DNA from 3 places in the Thalassotalea agariperforans genome. Region 1 is predicted to be linked to each of the others. Evidence: predicted binding sites of a transcription regulator. Region 1 holds the regulator's gene; each other region holds the start of a gene.
What was found. Region 1 encodes FNR, which switches genes on or off when oxygen is low (the NO sensors DNR and NnrR bind a similar motif). Its sites were predicted from a motif close to TTGATCTAGATCAA; they were not measured.
Positions count from the first base shown of each region.

Region 2: a site for FNR is predicted at 2,114-2,127, ahead of ccmA (cytochrome c biogenesis heme-transporting ATPase CcmA). Genes of this name have one in related genera too.
Region 3: a site for FNR is predicted at 1,573-1,586, ahead of ACSLUO_RS14780 (OmpW/AlkL family protein). Genes of this name have one in related genera too.

Region 1 covers NZ_JBQMWH010000016.1:24,309-31,254, forward strand. The annotation lists gene ttcA (tRNA 2-thiocytidine(32) synthetase TtcA) at 1-191, opposite strand, end outside; gene uspE (universal stress protein UspE) at 297-1,238, opposite strand; gene ACSLUO_RS15630 (fumarate/nitrate reduction transcriptional regulator Fnr) at 1,481-2,200, opposite strand; gene ACSLUO_RS15635 (sulfite exporter TauE/SafE family protein) at 2,263-2,922, opposite strand; gene ccoS (cbb3-type cytochrome oxidase assembly protein CcoS) at 2,912-3,190, opposite strand; gene ACSLUO_RS15645 (heavy metal translocating P-type ATPase) at 3,187-5,565, opposite strand; gene ACSLUO_RS15650 (FixH family protein) at 5,565-6,059, opposite strand; gene ACSLUO_RS15655 (hypothetical protein) at 6,244-6,384, opposite strand; gene asnS (asparagine--tRNA ligase) at 6,686-6,946, opposite strand, start outside.
Region 2 covers NZ_JBQMWH010000010.1:25,036-31,981, reverse strand. The annotation lists gene ACSLUO_RS12855 (heme ABC transporter permease) at 1-573, opposite strand, end outside; gene ccmB (heme exporter protein CcmB) at 575-1,294, opposite strand; gene ccmA (cytochrome c biogenesis heme-transporting ATPase CcmA) at 1,296-1,949, opposite strand; gene ACSLUO_RS12840 (heme lyase CcmF/NrfE family subunit) at 2,405-4,387, shown strand; gene ACSLUO_RS12835 (DsbE family thiol:disulfide interchange protein) at 4,415-4,972, shown strand; gene ACSLUO_RS12830 (cytochrome c-type biogenesis protein) at 4,976-5,437, shown strand; gene ccmI (c-type cytochrome biogenesis protein CcmI) at 5,441-6,700, shown strand; gene ACSLUO_RS12820 (glutathione peroxidase) at 6,797-6,946, shown strand, end outside.
Region 3 covers NZ_JBQMWH010000013.1:66,026-72,971, reverse strand. The annotation lists gene ACSLUO_RS14785 (Gfo/Idh/MocA family protein) at 1-730, shown strand, start outside; gene ACSLUO_RS14780 (OmpW/AlkL family protein) at 806-1,516, opposite strand; gene ACSLUO_RS14775 (2OG-Fe(II) oxygenase) at 1,661-2,317, opposite strand; gene ACSLUO_RS14770 (MarR family winged helix-turn-helix transcriptional regulator) at 2,429-2,842, opposite strand; gene ACSLUO_RS14765 (siderophore-interacting protein) at 3,011-3,736, shown strand; gene ACSLUO_RS14760 (hypothetical protein) at 3,786-4,544, opposite strand; gene ACSLUO_RS14755 (diacylglycerol kinase) at 4,611-4,988, opposite strand; gene ACSLUO_RS14750 (fatty acid cis/trans isomerase) at 5,065-6,946, opposite strand, start outside.

The DNA of each region.
Region 1 (6,946 bases):
TTTAATATCAATAAGATGTCAAGTAACGCGTAACTATCTTTGCCGCCAGACAAGCACACCATGATACGATCGCCGTCCTCAATCATGTTATATTCAGCGATAGCTTTACCAACATGACCACGCAACTTTTTTTCAAGTTTTTGTAATTGTGTTTGCTCAGCTTTTGATAATGATTGTATTGCGTCAGACATAATTTCACCCTAAATAAATTCGCGCGAATTATACCTGAACTACTATAACTGACCAATTAAATAATGGCTTTGTTTCTTAAATAAACGCCCATTTACAATGCTTGATCAGTCGGCCAGTGGTGAAATATAACCATCAGGTTTTAAAGCCAATACATCACAATTTAAATTATCAATGACTTGTTCGGCAGTATTGCCAATTAATGCCGCTGAAAAGCCTGTTCTGCCAATTGTACCTAAGATCACTAATTCACAATCTAATGCTTGCGCCATGGATTCAATAACATCTTCGGGTAAGCCTTCTCTAACATGGGTGTTGTCAAGGTCAAAGTTAAAACTTAAAGCATGTTCTCTCATGGCGTCGGTATGATGTGCTTTCATGTTATGACTATATTCAATAGCATTAAACTCAGGGATTTCTATGGCAATATTAACTGGGGTACCAGGGTAAGCGTTAACCAAATGAGCATTAGCATTAATTAATTCCGCTAAATGCACCGCTTCTTCGGTAAGTTTTTTATTAAGGGAAATATGTTCTTCCTCTTCGTTACCTACATTAACAGCCGCTAAAATATTACCATTTTCTGGCCATAGATGATCTTTTACTAATAATACAGGACAAGGGCATTTACGCAGAATATGCCAATCGGTGGGGGTAAAAATAACCGATTTTAATTTGTCATGGTGATGAGTACCTTTAACCACCAGATCAAAGTTATGTGCTAATACTTCTTGAATAATGGCTTCAAAAGGTCGGTTATGCCAAACAACTTTGGTTTTTATATTTAAGTTATCGGCTAAATAATTATCTTCTGGTTGCGTGATTAATTCTTTTAGCCAATTTTCTCTACTTTTGATCACTGACTCACGCATATTTTCGCGTTCTTCATGCGACAACATGGTGGTCATTTCGTAGGAAAAATCAAAAATAGTTAAAAATACGGTGATATTGGCTTGTGTTTTTTTACCTAAGGTAATGGCACGTTTTAACGCTTTTTGTTCTTCATCGTTGGGGTCAACAACGACTAGAATGTTTTGATATTTTTCCATGATTGGCCTCGTTATTTGTCGTTAACTTGCGCTTATGATAATCATTTATTTAATACTATTAGCTAACTTGCCAAGTTTAGGCTAGTTAATATTAAACAATGAAAATCAATTCAATGCTTTAACAAAGTTTAGTTCAAGAACGGCAAAATATCGAAGATATGGCGGGGTTTATACTTAGAAAATGACAAGGAGTTCCCTTAATGCATAAGTTGTCACTAAGTCATTAAGGGAGGAATAAAAAACTATACTTCACCTAGTGTTTTAAGTTCTTCTAAATTATTGATCGTTATGAATTTTCCATTAACATTTAATAAACCTTGTTTATCAAATCGATTTAATAACCGGCTAATGGTTTCTACTGTTAGTCCTAAATAGTTCCCAATATCACCACGTGTCATTGCTAATCTGAATTCATTTGGGGATAAATTACGGGTTTTATAACGAGTACTAAGCATGACAATAAAAGTGGCTAGTCGTTGTTCGGCATTTTTACGATTAAGCAGTGATAACATGTCTTGATCGGTTTTTATTTCTGCACTCATTAGTTTTAAAATTTGTTTACGCAGCTTAGGCATAGTGGCTGATAAGTTATCAAGCGTGTCGTATGGAATTTCACATACCATTGAGGTTTCTAATGCTTGTGCAAAACTTGCATGTTCTGATTGGGCAATTGCGTCAAATCCTAATAAGTCGCCAGGTAAATGAAAACCTGTGATTTGTTCTTCGCCTTGCGCATTAATTGTATAGGTTTTAAAGGTACCGGTACGAATAGCAAACAATGAATGTAGTGCTTCACCATCACTATATATTTTGTCATTTTTATGAACAGGGCGCTTACGATCTATGATTAAATCAAGTTGATCAAGCTCTTGTGCATCTAAAGAATAAGGTAAACATAATTCACTTAAACTACAGCTTTGGCAATGGATATGTTGTCGTCCCGGACATTGATTTGTTTGCATATTTATATCCTCAATAATGTTAAGGCTATTCTATGCAATGCTTTTAATAGATGCAATTGAGTTTAAAGAATTATTAGTTGATAAATTCCAAAGAGAATTAAAGAGATAGCCGATAATTTTTTAAATAACGGGTTGAGCAATAAACTTTTAAAGGAATGTATGCCAAACGATAATGCGATCAGGGCTGGTAATGTACCTAAACCAAAAAAGCACATGATAAGGGCACCTGTGATTGCATCACCACTGGCTAATGACCAAGTTAAGGTGGAATAAACTAAGCCACAAGGTAACCAGCCCCATAACATACCTAAAGCCAGCGCTTTGCGTTTGTTATTAACTGGAATAATTTTTTTACTTAGGGGGGATAGTTTTTGCCAAATACCACGACCTGCTTTTTCAACATAACTTAAGCCCATAAACCATTGGCCAAGATACAAACCCAATAATATTAAAAAAATCGCAGCCACGAAGCGTAAAACATAAAGAGGAAAACCGACGCTATGAATAGCGATGGAACTACTTAAGGCGACAATAAAACCGATAAAACTATAAGAAAAAATACGGCCAAAGTGATAAAAAATTACTAACCAAAATTTACGGTTATTTTGCTGTTTTTGCTCGATAGCACTGGTTAACATGGTGGTTATGCCACCACACATACCTAAGCAGTGACCACTACCGAATAAACCAATGATAAAAGCAGAGAGTAAATCAATCGACATTGTGATCTACAGCGTCACTTATTTTGTTATTTTTAGCCATTGATTTTGTTGTTGCAGAAGGTGCATCTGTTGGCTGTGGTTTTCTATCGGAGCTGTTTACGGTTTTTGGGTTTTGCTGCTCTGCTGTTTTTTCATCATCATATAAAATACTCATACCTTGTTTTTCGAGATCGGTAAATTGTTCGGTTTTAACCGCCCAAAAAAATAAATAAATACCAATAATAGTAAGAATTATCGCGATAGGGATCAAAACATAAATGATGGTCATTTTTTCAATAGCCTTAAAGAATTTGTGACAACTAAAATTGAACTGGCTGACATACCAATAACGGCTAAATACGGAGTAATGTAGCCCATCATCGCAAGCGGTAAAACAATGGCATTGTATGAAAAAGCCCAGCAATAATTTTGAATGATAATGCGTTTTGTTTTATCACCCACTTTTAAACAAGTGAGTAGTGAGGTTAACTGGTTATTCAATAAAATAACATCAGCGCCATTTTTAGCAATATCAGTACCATTGCCCATTGCAAATGATATATGTGCCGCGCTAAATACTGGCGTATCGTTAACACCATCGCCAACCATAGCAATAGGTTGATTAATCTTTTGGATCAGCGCCATTTTTTGTTTTGCTGATAATCCGGCATGGATAGCTGTCATAGGTAATGATTGCGCTAATTTTTGGCATGCATGTTCGCTGTCACCAGAAACCATGTATAAACTTTGTTTCATAGTTTTTAAAGTGGTTAATACTGCATTGGCATCTTCACGTAACTTATCTTGTAAATAAAATACCGCGATTGCTTGCTCGTTTTTCATTAACACACACTGCGCTTCATGATGGCGACTTAGGTTTTCATCACTTAATAACCAGCTGACTTTACCGATGACATAACTGTCTTGATTAATATTGCCGGATACACCTTTACCTGAATGTACGGTAAGATTTTTGCATTGAATATTGTGATCACGATAAACCGAAAAAGCTTTGGCTATTGGATGCTCAGAAGCTGATTCTAACGCAGCAGCAATGGTTAATACTTCTGCTTCATTAATATCTTTGGTTAATATGGTAACTTGTTCGATACTAAACTGACCTGTTGTTAAGGTACCGGTTTTATCAAAAGCAATAGCGGTTATTTGTGGCAAGGTTTCTAAAACATGGCCAGATTTTATCATGATGCCCGCTTTATTAAGCCGAGTGGTTGCACAAGTTAGTGCTGTAGGTGTGGCTAATGACAGAGCACAAGGGCAGGTTGCCACTAAAATAGATAAGGTGATCCAAAATGCTTCTTCAGGTTGATGATTAAGCCAATAAATTGCAGAGCCACTGGCACATAATAGAATGAGCGCCACAAAATATTGAGCTATTTTATCTGATAATACCGCTAATTGAGGTTTATAGTTTTGAGACTTCTCACTTAACCGGATAAGCTGACTTAAAAAACTATCACGGATACTTTTATTAACCTCTATCAGCAAGTTGCTATCGCCATTGATGGTACCGGCAAATACTTTATCACCAAGTGATTTTGTAATTGGTAATTGTTCTCCGGTTAACATCGCTTCATTCAGTTGGCTTTTACCTTGAATGATAAAACCATCGGCGGGAATAGTTTCGCCGGGCTTGATAATAACTTGATCTTTAGTTTGTAACTTTTTGGCCGCAATAATTGTTTCTTTGCCTTCTTGCCAAAGCGTTGCCACCATTGGCATGAGCTTTAATAAATTTGCCGATACTTGTGCGGCTCGAGAGCGAGCTCTAAATTCAAGAAATTTACCTATTAGCAATAAAAACGTAAACATGGCAACCGATTCAAAATACACTTCACCTTGTTGGCTGATCGTTGCCCAACAGCTGGCACTAAACGCTAAGATAATGGCGATAGAAACGGGTACATCCATAGACAAGCGTTTTGCTTTTAGTGCTTTATATGCACCGACATAAAAAGGAAAAGCTCCATAAAGAATGATCGGGGTTGCCAGCAACATGCTAATACCACGTAGGTACACTAAATGATGTTCGTCCATGCCTGAAAAAGCACCAAAATATAAACCTATTGCTATCATCATCACTTGCATCATTAAAATGCCCGAAATACCAAGGCGTTTGATGAAGTTTTTGCTCTGAGTTTGATTTATTTGCTCGGCTTCATTTGCTTTAAAAGGTAGTGCTTGATAACCAATTTTTTCAATGGCGTTAACAATTTCACTTAATTGAATTTTATCTTTTAACCATTTTACCGTTGCTCGTTGGCTAGTCGCATTGACCTCAATTGAGATGATCGCAGGGTTAGGGGTGATCTGTTGTTCAATTAACCAGGCACAAGCTGCGCAGCTAATACCATCAATCGTTAAAATGGTTTCTTTAAATTCACCATCACTGTGGGTAAATTCACTTTGTAATTCATCGTCATCTAATAAACTATGTTGGTTAAGTTGCTCAGGAATTAACGATGCAGATTTTTGCGCCGGTTCGGTTCTAAATTTATAATAATCGGTTAATTGATTATCAACAATGGTTTGTGCCACTGCTTGGCAGCCAATACAACACATGGGTTGTTCGGTATTGTTAATAACAACACTAGCATGGAAATTTGTGGGGACAGGCTCCCCACAATGAAAACACAATAACGGCATTAGTTTGCTTGAATAGGATCAGGAATGATGTCGATAAAATTAGATTGAGGTAATGAAATCACATTTTCAATTTTCCATGTGTTTTCAAATGACGATAAGGTAATTCGCCACTTTCCATCAATATTCTGTTCAATATGATGACGGAATAAACCATTACCATCTTGAGTTAATGCTAAGTAAAAGTCTTTATCAGCTAAGGTCGGATGAAAAAAGCTAACATTTAAAATAGGAAATTCTTTTTCAATACCCGTAGGTTTAATTATTAAGGTATTGTTTTGAAAGCTTAAGGCAAATTTCATCCCTAATTTTTGTGCATGTTTAATCTTGGTTAATTCTTGATTAATCGCTTTGCCTTTTTTGTAATAATCGCCAACAACTAGCGGATCTGGCTCATCATTCGCAATGATGAAAGTTGCAATACCAGCAACAACCGCGCTGAAAGGAAGAAAAAATACTAACCAAGCCCAAGGCTCTTTATACCAACGAGTGATCATTTGACTACATTTTTAACAGAAAATTATGGCGCTTATTGTACTCGTATTCATGAAATTGAACCAATTTATTTATCAAAAACATGATCTAAATAATGATTTTTTTGCTAGGGTCTGTTTATCTTTGTTTAATAATTCAGCTGAGAGATAAAATCGCTTTAATCAAGGCTGAAATTATGTCGTTTAGTCATCTAAACCAATAATTTTTAACGCCGAGTAAAGCGATTTTAGCCTCAGCCCACAGGGCAATGGCTATTTTCTGCGCTAGCTGCATTAGAATTTCACTCGTTTGGAATTTACGCATTTGGAATAAGCAAACAACCTTCATTCTGCTTTGCTATCACTTAAAATAGCCTATTGCTGAAAATATAAACAAAGATCAACAGACCCTAGGGCTGTGCAACTGTTGCAATTGTCTTTGTTGTTACTTGGTATTTGTTATAAAGCAGGGCTGTTGTCATTAGGTTAATTAAGGCAAGAAAATGTAAAATCGTAAAAAGCGGTTAGGAAATGTTGAAAGAAGATGTTTATTACTTCCTAACAGGTAACATCTCGAAACAGCAGCGATAAAAAACGCCCCGAAGGGCGTTTTAAATAACTGAGTTAACTTATTAAAATTTATTAGCTTATTAAAAAGTACAGTTGTTTGGTGTTCTAGGAAATGGAATTACGTCTCTAACGTTTTGCATACCGGTTGCATAAGCCACTAAACGTTCAAAACCTAAACCAAACCCTGCATGTGGTACAGTGCCATAACGACGTAAATCACGATACCAACCATAATCAACAGGATCTAAGCCCATTTCTTCTAGTCGGCTATCTAACACATCTAAACGTTCTTCACGTTGACTACCACCAATAATCTCACCAATACCAGGTGCTAAAATGTC
Region 2 (6,946 bases), on a different contig from region 1:
TTGTGAGACGGTAGAACCTTGATGCAAAGTATTCCACCACTCAACAGAGTATTTGATGATGGGTAAGTTAATAACGCCTACAAGCGCTAAAATGCCTGCGGCTTTGCCTGCTTGGGTTTTATCATCAAAGGCATTGTGTAATGCCATTACTCCTAAATATAAAAATAATAAAATTAATTCTGAGGTTAAACGAGCATCCCATATCCACCATGTGCCCCACGTTGGTCGGCCCCAAGCAGCGCCTGTTACTAGTGCAATAGCAGTAAAGACAGCACCAATAGGTGCTAATGCGGCTGATGAAGCATCAGCTAAACGCACTTGCCATACTAAACTGGTTAAAGCGGCTATCGCCATACCCCAATAAATTCCTTGCGATAAAATAGCGCTAGGCACATGCAAATAAAATATTCTAAAACTATTACCTTGTTGGTAATCAGCAGGGGCAAATAATAATCCCCAAACAATGCCAATAGCTAAACAAATAGCAGCTAGGCCGAAACACCAAGGTTTTAAGGTTTTGGCGAAGTTATATGACACTTCAGGATTAGCGTAAGGATGTAACCATTTCCACATTTTAGTTGGTACTCACTTTCAAGGCTGAACTTACAGCAAAAGGGGCTAAGGTTAGCGCCAGAACAAAAATCGCCGCAATTATAGCAAGTTGCCCACCATAGGGTAAGTACATTGCGGCGGTGTCGATAGCGCTAGTGGCAAAAATCAATACTGGAATATATAGCGGTAAAATAATCAAACTTAATAATACGCCGCCTTTTTTTATGCCGACGGTTAATGCGGCACCTATCGCACCGATAAAGCTCAATATTGGTGTGCCAATTAATAACGTTACAAACAAGGCAAAATAACTGGCTTCATGTAAATGTAATAAAACCGCGAGTAAAGGAGCGATAATAATTAGGGGTAAGCCGGTGATCAGCCAGTGGGCAATAATTTTGGCTAATACCAAAATAAACACGGGCTGTGGACTTAACAACATTTGCTCTAAAGAACCGTCGTTGTGATCACTTTTAAACAAACGATCAAGCGATAATAATGACGATAATAACGCCGCAACCCAAATTATTCCGGGAGCAATTCGAGATAAGGTATTTGCTTCTGGCCCGATACCAAGCGGAAATAAAGTTACCACAATAACAAAAAATAATAACGGATTAAGCATGTCGTCTTTATGGCGAATAGCGATCATTAAATCGCGCTTTAAAAACAGCATAAAGGCTTTGCGATAAGGCAAGTTTGATGAATTCAGCTCAGTAAGGTTAGGCATGGTTTTGGACATATTAATAAAACCTATATGCGAGTTGAATTTTTCTAAAATTAGCTGCGCTAATTGTTAAATCTTGATGGCTGGTTAAAATTACACAACCACCACGTTGAGCATGTTCAACAAAAAGTGATTCAAGGTTTTTTACCCCTTGTTTATCAATGGCGGTAAAGGGCTCATCTAAAATCCAAATTGGCGTTTTACTTTGCCATAAACGGGCAAGCGCAATGCGGCGGTGCTGACCAGCACTTAAGTGTGAAGCTAAACTATCTTCAAAAGCCGTTAGGTTCACTTTATCTAAGGTGCTTTCGGTTTTTTGACTATCTAAGCCGTGTAACGATAAATAAAACTCAAGGTTTTCTTGTGCGCTCATTTCACCTTTGATGCCAGGATTATGGCCAATATAAGTGAGCTGTTGGTGAAACTCTTCTCGACATGCTCTGATATTTTTTGGTTGCGGCGCTTGGTTTAATAATACTTGGCCAGAATAAGGGGCAGAAAGCCCGGCCAGTATTCTTAATAAACTGGTTTTTCCGGCACCATTTTGACCTTCAATTTGCACGATATCACCAGCACAGATGTCGAAAGAGAGCTCATCAAATAAGATCCGCTCCTCTCGAATACAGGTTAATTTATCAGCACTTAATAAGGCATTACTCGGCTTTAACAAAAAATGATCACTTCTAAAAATTTCAGTCGGCAGACTATAGCAAAAAATACAATAAAATCGTTAACAAAGCTGCCTGTTAAGGCAAATTATAACGGTTTGTTACAATAAATTTGAGCGCGTTAACTAGGTTAAGCAAAGGCTAGCAAAAATTTTTTATGATTTTATTGATACAGATAAACATAATACTATAAAGGTTTTGCGCCTTCACATGAATATTAACCTTGCTGTTATTTGCTTATTTTAAATCAACTTTCTTATTAATAACGTTTAAAAACCCTGATTCAGTTAATGATTAATATGACAACTTAGTGATAGAATCATGCGCAATAAAACTAGGGAAATGAAACGGTAAATACGCTGTTATTAGTAAGATAATAGCTCATTTTCTTAGTCAGTTTTGTGGTTAAGCGTATCGCGGCTACTCAACATCTTTACATACGTTTTCGGAGAACTTCATGATCCCTGAGTTAGGGCACTTTGCGCTTATTGTTGCCACAGCTTTTGCTGTTTGCTTAAGTATTATTCCGCTGATTGGTGTTTATAGCCAAAATTCCAAATTAACCGCTTATGCTAAACCACTCACGTTTGGTATGTTTGCTTTTACGGCAATGAGTTTAGTGATTTTAGCTTATAGCTTTGTTGAAGATGACTTTTCCGTTAAATATATTGCCGGCCATTCAAATAGCTTATTACCTTATTATTTTAAAATTAGCGCCGTTTGGGGCGGACACGAAGGTTCATTATTGCTCTGGGTGTTTTCGTTAACCGCATGGACTTTTGCTGTCGCTAAATTTAGTAAGGGAATTGAACAAGAATTTGTTGCCCGAGTACTGGCAATTATGGGCATGGTAGCGCTAGGTTTTATGCTATTTACCTTATTAACCTCTAACCCTTTTGAACGTTTGTGGCCTATGGTGCCAGCTGAAGGGCGCGACTTAAATCCACTGTTACAAGATATTGGCTTAATTATTCACCCACCTATGTTGTACATGGGCTATGTTGGTTTTTCTGTGGCGTTTGCATTTGCTGTTGCTGCCTTAATGTGTGGCAAGTTAGATGCGGCTTGGGCTAGGTGGTCACGTCCTTGGACAGTAGCGGCATGGATATTCTTAACTTTAGGGATTGCGCTTGGTAGTTGGTGGGCATATTACGAACTTGGCTGGGGCGGTTGGTGGTTCTGGGATCCCGTTGAAAACGCTTCATTTATGCCATGGCTTGTAGGCACAGCATTAATTCATTCTTTAGCGGTAACTGAAAAACGCGGCACATTTAGAAATTGGACCGTATTATTAGCGATATTTGCTTTTAGTTTGAGTTTATTAGGTACCTTTTTAGTACGCTCTGGGGTGATTACCTCTGTGCATTCGTTTGCGGCTGATCCATCGCGAGGTGTTTTCATCTTGTTATTATTGGGCATTGCTGTTGGCGGCTCGTTAACCTTATTTGCTTTTAGAGCAAGAAGCGTAGCCAGTTTTAGCCGTTTTTCTCTGTATTCACGTGAAGCGGCATTATTAGTTTGTAATATTATTTTAGTGGTTGCTGCAGTGAGTGTTTTACTGGGCACACTCTACCCACTATTTGTTGACGCCTTAGGGCTAGGTAAAATGTCTGTGGGACCGCCTTATTTTAATGCTGTTTTTGTGCCAATTATGAGCATTTTGTTTGTAGTGATGGGGATTGGACCATTAATTCGTTGGAAAAAAGCCAAGCAAGGTGAATTACGCAAGCAACTGAGTAAAGTGTCTATTGCTAGTGTGATTTTTGGTTTGTTATTTCCATTAGCTTATGGTGGTGAGTTTGATTTATTAGTGTCGATGGGCATGATCTTAGCTACTTGGGTTGCGTTAGTGGTGCTAAAAGATGTCCACAATTTAGCCACTAACAATCAAAGCCAAGCCTTTAACTTTTCTCGTGTTGGTATTAGCCATTTAGGTATGACATTTGCACACTTTGGTATCGCAATTACTATTGTTGGTGTTACGTTAGTGTCGTCTTATGAGCAAGAAATTAATGTCAGAATGGCGGTGGGTGAGTCAATTAACGTTGAAGGCTACGACATTCAATTTAATGGTATTAAAAATGTTCAAGGGCCTAATTACAGTGCAGAGCAAGGTCAAATTGAAGTGTCAGAACAAGGTGATTTTATTGCCCTGTTAACACCAGAGCGTCGTACTTATTTAGTGCAAACCATGGGCATGACAGAAGCCGGTATTGATGCGGGCTTTTTACGTGATATTTATGTTGCCTTGGGCGATCCACTTAACGACGGTGCTTGGGCGGTAAGGGTTCATTATAAACCTTTTATCCGTTGGGTTTGGTTAGGCGCAATTTTCATGGGCTTTGGTGGCTTTTTAGCGATTTTAGATAAACGTTACCGTCGTAGAAAAGCCGTAAAAAGTTCATCAACTAGCAGTGAAACATCCGCTGTTAAAGTTTAATTAAATAGAAAATTTTAGGTAGTTGTGATGAATAAAATCATTCGTTTTATCCCGCTTGTTTTGTTTGTTGTTTTAGCGGTGGTGTTATATCGAGGTTTGTTTTTAAACCCACAAGCGATGCCATCGGCATTGGTGGGTAAAAAATTACCAAGCTTTAATTTAAGCGAAGTGCATAGTGAAACGCATTTAGTGACCGAAGCCGATCTAGCTGAGGGAATTTTATTATTTAATGTTTGGGGTACTTGGTGTCCAACGTGTCGTTACGAGCACCCATTTTTTATCAAACTTGCGAAAGAAGGTCGGGTAAAAATTTATGGTGTGAATTATCAAGATGATCGCGAACTTGCAATTAACTGGTTAAAAACGTTAGGTAATCCGTATGAATTTTCTGTGTTTGATCCTCTAGGCCAATTAAGCCGAGATTTAGGGGTAACTGGCGCACCAGAAACCTTTGTGGTTGATCACAACAAAGTTATTCGTAAACGGTTTCAAGGTGCGGTCACGGAAGAGGTTTGGCAAACAGAATTTGAACCTTTGATTCAGTTAATAGAACAAGAGCAACGTGCACAGAAAGGGCAAGGATAAAAGATGAAAAAATCACTATTAGCCTTATTTTTTGGCTGTTTAGCTAGCTGGTTAGTTGTTGCTAGCCCAGTTGATACTTACGAGTTTAAAGATCAGGTAACAAAAGATCGCTATCAAGCTTTAGTTAAAGAGTTACGTTGCCCTAAATGTCAAAATCAAAACTTAGCCGATTCTAATTCACAAATTGCTATCGATCTAAGAGCACAAGTTTATACCATGCTTAATGAAGGCAAGGCTGATAGTGAAATTGTTAATTACATGGTGGCACGTTATGGCGATTTTGTTTTATATCGTCCGCAAGTGTCGTCGTTAACTTATATTCTTTGGTATGGACCAATTGGCTTATTGTTAATTGGTGGTGTCGTCATGTTTTTAGTGTTACGTAAAAAACCGGAAGCCATTGAAGAAAAACAATTATCTGCCCAGCAACAGCAAAAACTTCAACAATTTTTAAAAGACAAATAAATCATGGCCGTTATTATTACCCTCGTTGTATTTATTCTCCTGATCTTACTGATTATTTGGGGGCATTATCTTAGCCAAGTTAAAAAAGATGATATTGACCAAGACAGTCGCGATCACACCAACAAAACACTTTATCACGAACATAAAGCAGAAATTGAAAGTGATTTTCTGCAAGAAAAAATCGATCAAGAAAATTATCAATATTTAGTTGCTGAGCTAGATAAAAGCTTTTTACAAGACATGGAAGAAAACCAAGCACATAGCAATACGGTAAAAATGAAGCAGCAAATTTCGGTAATTTGGCCAAGTGTTATTTCGGTTTTTGTTTTAGTGTTTAGTGTTGTGGTTTATCAAAAAATTGGTGCCTTTGAGCAGCTTTCACAACCACAAATTCAGCAAGATCAACATGCGAATTTAGCCCCAGAGCAGCAAGAAAGCATCAATCGAATTGAACAACTAAAAGCACAACTTAGTGCTACACCAGACAACTCAGAGCTTTGGTATGCGCTTGGCCAAGAATTAGTGGCTTTAGGTAGTTTTGAAAATGCGATGACCGCCTTTGATAAATCTATTGAAATTGAAGGTGTTGTTGCCGATTTAGTGGGGGCAAAAGCGCAAGCGGCTTATTATAAGCATGGGCAAAAATTAACACCGGAAGTTAATGCTTTAATTGAGCAAGCTTTAGCTTTAGATCCGACGGACGCCTCAACAAACATTTTGTTAGGCATGCATGCCTTTAGTGAAGCGGATTATCAAGCCGCGGTTGATTATTGGCAAATTGTGCTTGAGGCAAATAAGTCAGTTAATACGGTTGCGATCACGCAGGCAATTAATGAAGCGAAAAGCCGTTTGGCTCAAGGTAGTGGTGTTGCATCACCACAAGAACAAGCGCCAAGTTCAGGGGAAGAAGTTGTTGGCTTAACCGTTAATGTGGCGATATCAGAAAAAATACACAATAAACTGATCGAACAAGGCGATAAGACCGTATTCATTTATGCTATTCCTGCTGATGGTCCAAGAATGCCGGTAGCCGCGGTTAAAATGATGGCGAGTGATTTACCTACACGTATTGTGTTAGATGATAGCCGCGCGATGAACCCACAAGTGAAAATTAGTAATTTTGAACAGGTTCATTTGTTTGCGGTTATTTCGCAGCAAGGTACACCAGGAATTAAACCGGGTGATTATCAAGGGCGATTAAATAACATAGCGGTAAACACCAGTACGCCAATTGATATTGTTATTGACACTATTGTTGAATAATTAGTGCGTGTTGCTGGTTGGATTGAATTCTACTTACAGCTGCTGTATCGCTTGGTGCTTTGTTAAACCTAATTATTATTTGAAAAGGAAAAGATCATGACAATTAAATTAGTACACGGGTTAGTTATTAGTATATGTTTTTCATGGTCAACAGCTTTTGCTGCGGAGCCCGAACATAGCGCACCAACAAGTGCAGCGATTACACAAAAACCAGCCAGTTGCCCTGCATTTTTTCAACAAACGATG
Region 3 (6,946 bases), on a different contig from region 1:
GCCTTTTACTACGCTTGAACAATTAGCTGAAGTGAAAAAAGTGGTTGCTGAAACGGGTCGCATCTATGCGGTTTATTATGCCGAGCGTTTACATAATGAAGCAGCTTTTGAAGCAGGTGAGCTTATTAAACAAGGTGCCATTGGCCGTGTACTACAAGTGATCAATTTAGCGCCTCATCGATTAGCAAAAGCGACTCGTCCAGATTGGTTTTTTGATAAAACATGTTACGGCGGTATTTTAACCGATATAGGGTCACACCAAGTAGAGCAGTTTTTAACTTACACTGGAGCAACCGATGCCACCATTAACTTTGCCCGCATTGAAAACTTTAACAACGCCGACAAGCCTGGGTTAGAAGACTTTGGTGAAGTATCGCTAACCGGAGATAATGGCGCTTCATTTTATACCCGTGTTGACTGGTTTACCCCTGAAGGTCAAGCAACTTGGGGCGATGGCCGTACCATTATTATTGGTACAGAAGGCAATATCGAATGCCGTAAGTACAACGATGTTGCACGCCAAGCACCAGCATCAAAAATATTCATTACCAATGGCGAAAAGGAACGAGAAATTGATTGTTTAGGACAATCATCTTTTCCGTATTTTGGACAATTAATTTTAGATGTTATTAATCGCACCGAACATGCAATGAGCCAAGCCCATACGTTTAAAGCCGCTGAATTAAGTATGTTAGCGCAAAAAATAGCTGAAGACGCAGCAACAAAATAGCAAACAGAAGATAAAAACCGCATTCATGACACTCTGAATGCGGTTTTTTTATGCCTGAAAATTAGCGCTAAGTAATTAAAATTTATAACCTAGCATCAAAGAGTAAACCATAGGATCAATATCAACATTTGATTTGCCTTTACCTACTAAACCACCAACATTTAAACTATCTTCCACATTAAAGGTTGCTTGTGTATTAATATCAATATAGCGCGCGGAAACATTTAAGCTCCACTGATCATCTAATAAATAATCAGCCCCTAGCTGTACTGAATAGCCAAACGAACTGTCTAGTGATAAATCACTAAAACCAGCCGCTTTCGGCGTTGCTGTAAACTTTTCTTCAAAAAATACCGTGTAGTTAATACCAAGCCCAAGATAAGGCTTAAATACAGAAGCTGTATCGAAATAGTATAAGGCACTAATAGTCGGTGGCAGTTGCTTAACATTGGCAAGCTTGGCGTCGTTTAAATCAATATTATAAATACTGTTTGTTGCCCCCGTTGGGTCTTGTAAATAAATATCATGATCAAACGGTGTTGCCGCTAACACTTCAAGCGCCCAGTTTTGATCATAAAAATAAACAAAATTTAACCCTAACTGGGTATTATCTTCTGGCGATAAAGTCAGGGGTAATGCTGCTCCATCTAAAGAAATACCCGCTTGATTTGAATCAGGCTTAACCTGAGTTAAACCGCCGCGAATAACAAAGTCGCCGGCTTGATAATTAGCCGAAAAAGTAGAAAAAGAGGCTAATAATGCTAAACAAAGTAACGATTTTTTCATGAGCTATGTCCTTAAAATTAATTAAGGTCAGTGTAAACAGCGCTGAATAACAAAACTTGATATAGCTCAAACAATTAAACTAGAGTTAAAACTCTATAACTGAACGATGATCTATATCAAATTTTTACACTATGCTGATAAAAATTATCTTGGTGGGTCAATTTGATCGCCAATTGAATTATTAATGCGAAACCAACCAGCAATACTATGGCGCTTCCTTAAAGCCGGTAACACTTCATGAGGAAATTCTTCACTAAGAAAAATCACCAAAGTACCAAGTGTTGGTGATACATCAAAGAGTTTGTGCTCTGGCTGTTCAGGATCATACATCACCAATTCACCACCTTCTTCTGGCTGCCAATTAGGGTTTAAATAATACACTGTTGATAACAAACGGTTTGCCTGCCCTTTAAAAGCGTCAACATGCTTTTTATAAAAAGCACCCGGCTGATAACAAGCAAAATGGCTTTCATAACTGAACAAGCCTAAAAACAACAAACGATTTAGTTCAACACGAACTTTTTCCATTTGGCTTAACCATAAAGACTCAATAGGTTGCTGATGATCAATCCAGCGAATTTCGTCACTACGGACAAATTGGTTAATTGTTTGTTGCTCTGAACGACCAATCGCTGCTTCTTGAAACTGTTCCGTATCAAGCTGCAACACATAATGTAATAAAGCGTCTTCTATATCGGCAGCAAACGCGTGATGAATTACGCTGTAACCTTTAGCTTTAAGGTCGTTAGCTACTTTAAGGTAATTAATTTCACCAACAAAAGATTGTTCAAAAACGTGCATTAGTTAATCAAGTAGATAAAAGGTGGCGCATTTTGCAACAACTTACTAAAACTAAGCAATAATTTTTGTTGATAAATACTAAAATAATTATTTTTATTAAACAGCCATAGGTTATTGCAAATTATGCTCGAGCTTACGCGCAATTTGTATGAAACTGTCAATTTGATCTGCTGGTATATCCGTTATTAATTGAGAAAATACTTTTTTTTCTGCCCTTTTAAAAAGGGTTAAGTTTTCACTACCTTTAACTGACAATACCAAAATTTGACTACGCTTATCTTGTTCATTATCAACTTTAATAATCAACTCTTGCTTCACTAACTCTTTAATTAAACGATTAATTTGAGCTTTATCTCGTCCCATAAAATCAGCAAGTTTTTGACCTGTACAATCATCAATTCTAGCAATGACTTTTAGCGATTTTAAATGCATAGGCGATAACCCTAATGCTAATAGCTTAATTTCTTCTTTCATATGATTACGCACTGCATGCACTAAACTAAACAGCGCTTCGCTTAATTCCATTATATTCTCCAATTGATGATGAATTAGTTGACAAAGTCTACTAATGCAAATATAGTAGATATTGTCAACTATATTTTATAAAGCGCTCATGTTCAAGCCAAACTTAAAACTTAGCCTTTAACAAAATATTAAAAACTACATTAACCAACACCATTTGGAGGTAAAAATATGGGTCCTAAAATGCGTATGACGCAAGTATTATCCGTGACAGAGCTTTCTCCACATATGAAACGAATTGTCTTAACTGGCGAGTCTCTTTCTGATTTTCCAAACAATAAAAAAAGTGCGCATGTTAAAGTCATTTTTCCTAATCCTAATTCAGCCAATAATAAGCCTAAACTTGGTATATATTTAGGATTCAAAAAGTTTATGCGTTCCTATACTGTGCGATCATTCGATCAGCAACAGCGTACTCTAACTCTCGACTTTGCTGTAAATGATCATCAAGGTTTAGCAAGTAATTGGGCGTTGCAAGCAAAAGCGGGTGATTATCTTGGTATTGCCGGCCCTGGCGATATAAAACATACCGATTTATTCGCTGAACATCACTTATTTTTGGGTGATATAACAGCATTACCTGCCATCGCCGCAACATTAGAAATGTTACCTGAAAGTGCTGTTGGCACCGCTTATATTCAAGTACCTGATAAGCAAGATATTCAACCTCTAATAAAGCCTGAAGGTATCAATATTGAATGGTTTGTAACCACAAATAAATTAACAGATGATTTTTTAAATGCCCTCAAAACTGTCGGTGAAACCTTGAATAATAGTGCTATTTTTATCGCTGCTGAGGCTAGTATTATCAAGCAGTTAAAAAGTTACCTGAATAAACATTGCCGCTATGATAAAGCTAAACTCTATGCCAGTGCCTACTGGAATCAGAAAAGATAAAAATGCTAGTCGTGATCAAACTCAACTATGCATTACTAAGAATAAATAATTAAGGATGAATAATTTGCACTGTTTTTTGCTGCTTTCGCTCAAAGTCACCAAAAAATGATTTTGAGCCATGTCTTGATTGGCTACTACTTACCACTAAACGTTGATTAATCACCTGATAAAACTCAGTATCTTGTCCAAAGGCTTCAACGTTTAATATTAAATAAGCACTACCGCTACCTTGAAAGTCGAGATGACTTTTTAACGGTGTGCCGTCATTATCAAGCCAAACTTGGTAACGCGCTTCAAAGTCATCAACGTATTTTCGTGTTCTTTTATTATGAATTAATACTTCCATTGGTAGTGCAAACGTTAATAGTCGCACATTCCGACCATCAAGCTGCGTTATGCTTTCACCAATAAATTCACCACGATTAATAAACTGCAAAAAATCTTCACTGGCCGATAACACACGATGTAAATCAACAGCTTTTAATTTAGCAGCGGCATCTAAGGTGGGTGATGGGCTGTCTTCGTTTTGGGCTTTTTGCGCTTTTTCAGTTGCCATCATGGTTAGCTGCTCTGTCTTATAAGTTAAACTAAAGCCCGTGGGATTGTCTTTTAATAAAACTTTAACTTCGCCTTGCTTGATGTCGTCGTCATGCTGATCAACAAACGAAGTTCTTAACTCGGCTATGATTGGCGTTTTAGCCTGAAGTTGTTTTAATTTATTTTTTAAATCGTTTAGTCCATCAGACGCTAAACTGATAGTACTCACTAAACTAAAAATGAGCCCGACAAGCATTGGTAAATAATTCATTAACCTATCCTAATTGAATTTTTATATAACCTATCAGAGCTTTAATAATATTAATAATTCAATAAATTATAAGAAAAAGTAAGTAACCAGTTTGTAGCCCCAAACCATTAAAAAATAACAAATGGCAACAAACACAGCAGCAGAGCCTAAATCTTTCGCGCGACCGCTTAATTCATGGCGTTCTAAGCCAACACGGTCAACCACAGCTTCAATGCCTGAATTTAATAGTTCAGCAATTAATATTCCTAAAATCGCTAACATTAATAGTGAAAATTCGACAAAACCATCACTAATTAATAAAGCCACCGGTGTTAATACAATTAATAAAAACACTTCTTGTTTAAAAGCCATTTCATTTTGATAAGCGGCAATTAAACCGGCAATACTGTTTTTAGTTGCGGGCCCTAAACGTCCTAAATGGCTAACTTTTTTATCTGTTGTCACAAAAAATTTCCTTTTAACGATTTGAAATAATAAACCTATTTTGCATCATAACGAGTAAAAATGAATAAAATATGACCTAACGATTTTCTAACCGATTATAATCAAATAACCCAAACGCAATGCCTTGCTCTTGTTTTGCTAATTGGTGAATTAAATCACTATAAAACCAAAAGTTAGGATGGGTTCTACGAATAGCAAAACGCGTTTTAATATCTCGATAATGCTGCTCATTCGTCATGCCCGCTAATGCCGTAACAAAGTCGGCTTGCTGCTGATCCGTTATATGCCAAATAGCCGCAGGATAATCACCAATAAAACCTTTCACGATTAAAGCCTTGTCTTGAGAATATTCTCGTTGCTCGGCTTCGTTTAATAAACTTGAAATATTATAGTGAGCGTTATTATGTAATAAAGTATAAGCTTGATAGCCCTCTTGTTGTTTTACCAAGATAAATGACACTTGTGGTAACAAGTTTACCGCTTGGCTTGGTAAAGAATTCAACGCTAATAATGGCGACTCTGACTCAACTTGATAAACAGGTTTATTAACATACTTTAAATGTTTTTTAAGTATGCTGTATAACTCAGCCTGCGGATCATCGGTTTGATATTGAATACCACTAGGCTGCACAAAATTATTATTATTTTTTTTCAATAATTCTACCAAATTTGGTGAGGCTTTACGGTACCAATAATCGTGAATTTTTTTCCGCTGTGCTAAAGGCAATAAAGCTAAAAAGTTTTTTTCGCCCTCTAACCGTAAAAAGTCCATATATAAACGTGTAGTTAACTGATGACCAACATTGCCATAAACATCAAAACCAGCCACTAATAAATAATGTATACGTTCAAATAACGGATAATCCATTACCCAAGCCGTTTTAGGGTTTTCACCCACTAAGCCTTTAACAACCGAGGCGCTGTCGTTATGGCGAAAAATCGTTAACGCGGCATTGTCATTATAGTTTTGCCCTTGCCAAATCAGCTGTTCATTGAGATTTTTACCCTTTTCAAACACTAAATTAGAAATAGCTCCTTTGGCCTCAACATATTTACTTTCTCGATGGACATAACTTAGCCAATTAAACGCGGTTGCATTACTTTCATCTTTAGCAGGTAGCGCCAGCATATCTTTTTGAAACGTTAAAAAATGGTCAATTGCTAAAGTGCTGGTGATATCAGGGTCAGCAAACACTACCCAAAAATTATCATTAATAACATTTAACGCGACTTGCCCTCTGCACACAGGCCCTTTAATAAAGCCCATAATATAAAGCTGTGCATCATCTAATAAAAATTGATAACGAGATTTAATTGGTAGATCCGTAAATGCTTTAAACGGATTTGAGGCAACCTCTGCTTGATAACTAGGTAAAGTGTTTACTTGATAACCTGGTGTTAAAAATAACGCTTCTAAACGTGCTAATTTAGCGTCATTTAATGCTAGCGGTAAATGGGTTTTAGCTAATATTGTTTGTGTATCATGCATTAAACGATAATACACCGGCTTAACTTTAGGGTTTTCATAAGGTCGACGGGTATTAATTACTTGAATTGGTTGCCCTGGCGGCGTACTTGAGCGCACTAATTTAAAAAATGAAGAGCTACCGTACTGAGGAAAATGTAAATGAGCTAAAAACCAATGCTCGTAAATATAACGACTCATCAACTGGCTTTTATTATCGTGTTGATTAAAAAAAGCTTCCCACTTAGCAACCTCAGCTAAATTACCTTGATCAGGTGCAGGAATGTTGGCCATTTTACCGCCCTGCTTCAACCAATAATCTAAGGTTGTAAACGCTTGCTCTGATATAGCCGGTAAACCGTAAGGCATACCTGCATGCGGTTTTTGCTGAGCAAAGTGCGAATATTCTTCACTACTTGGGCAAGTTTGTTCGCGGTCTAACGCAAAATTAAATTCATCACCTAGCACGGCCACTTCTGGCAACGGATTTTTT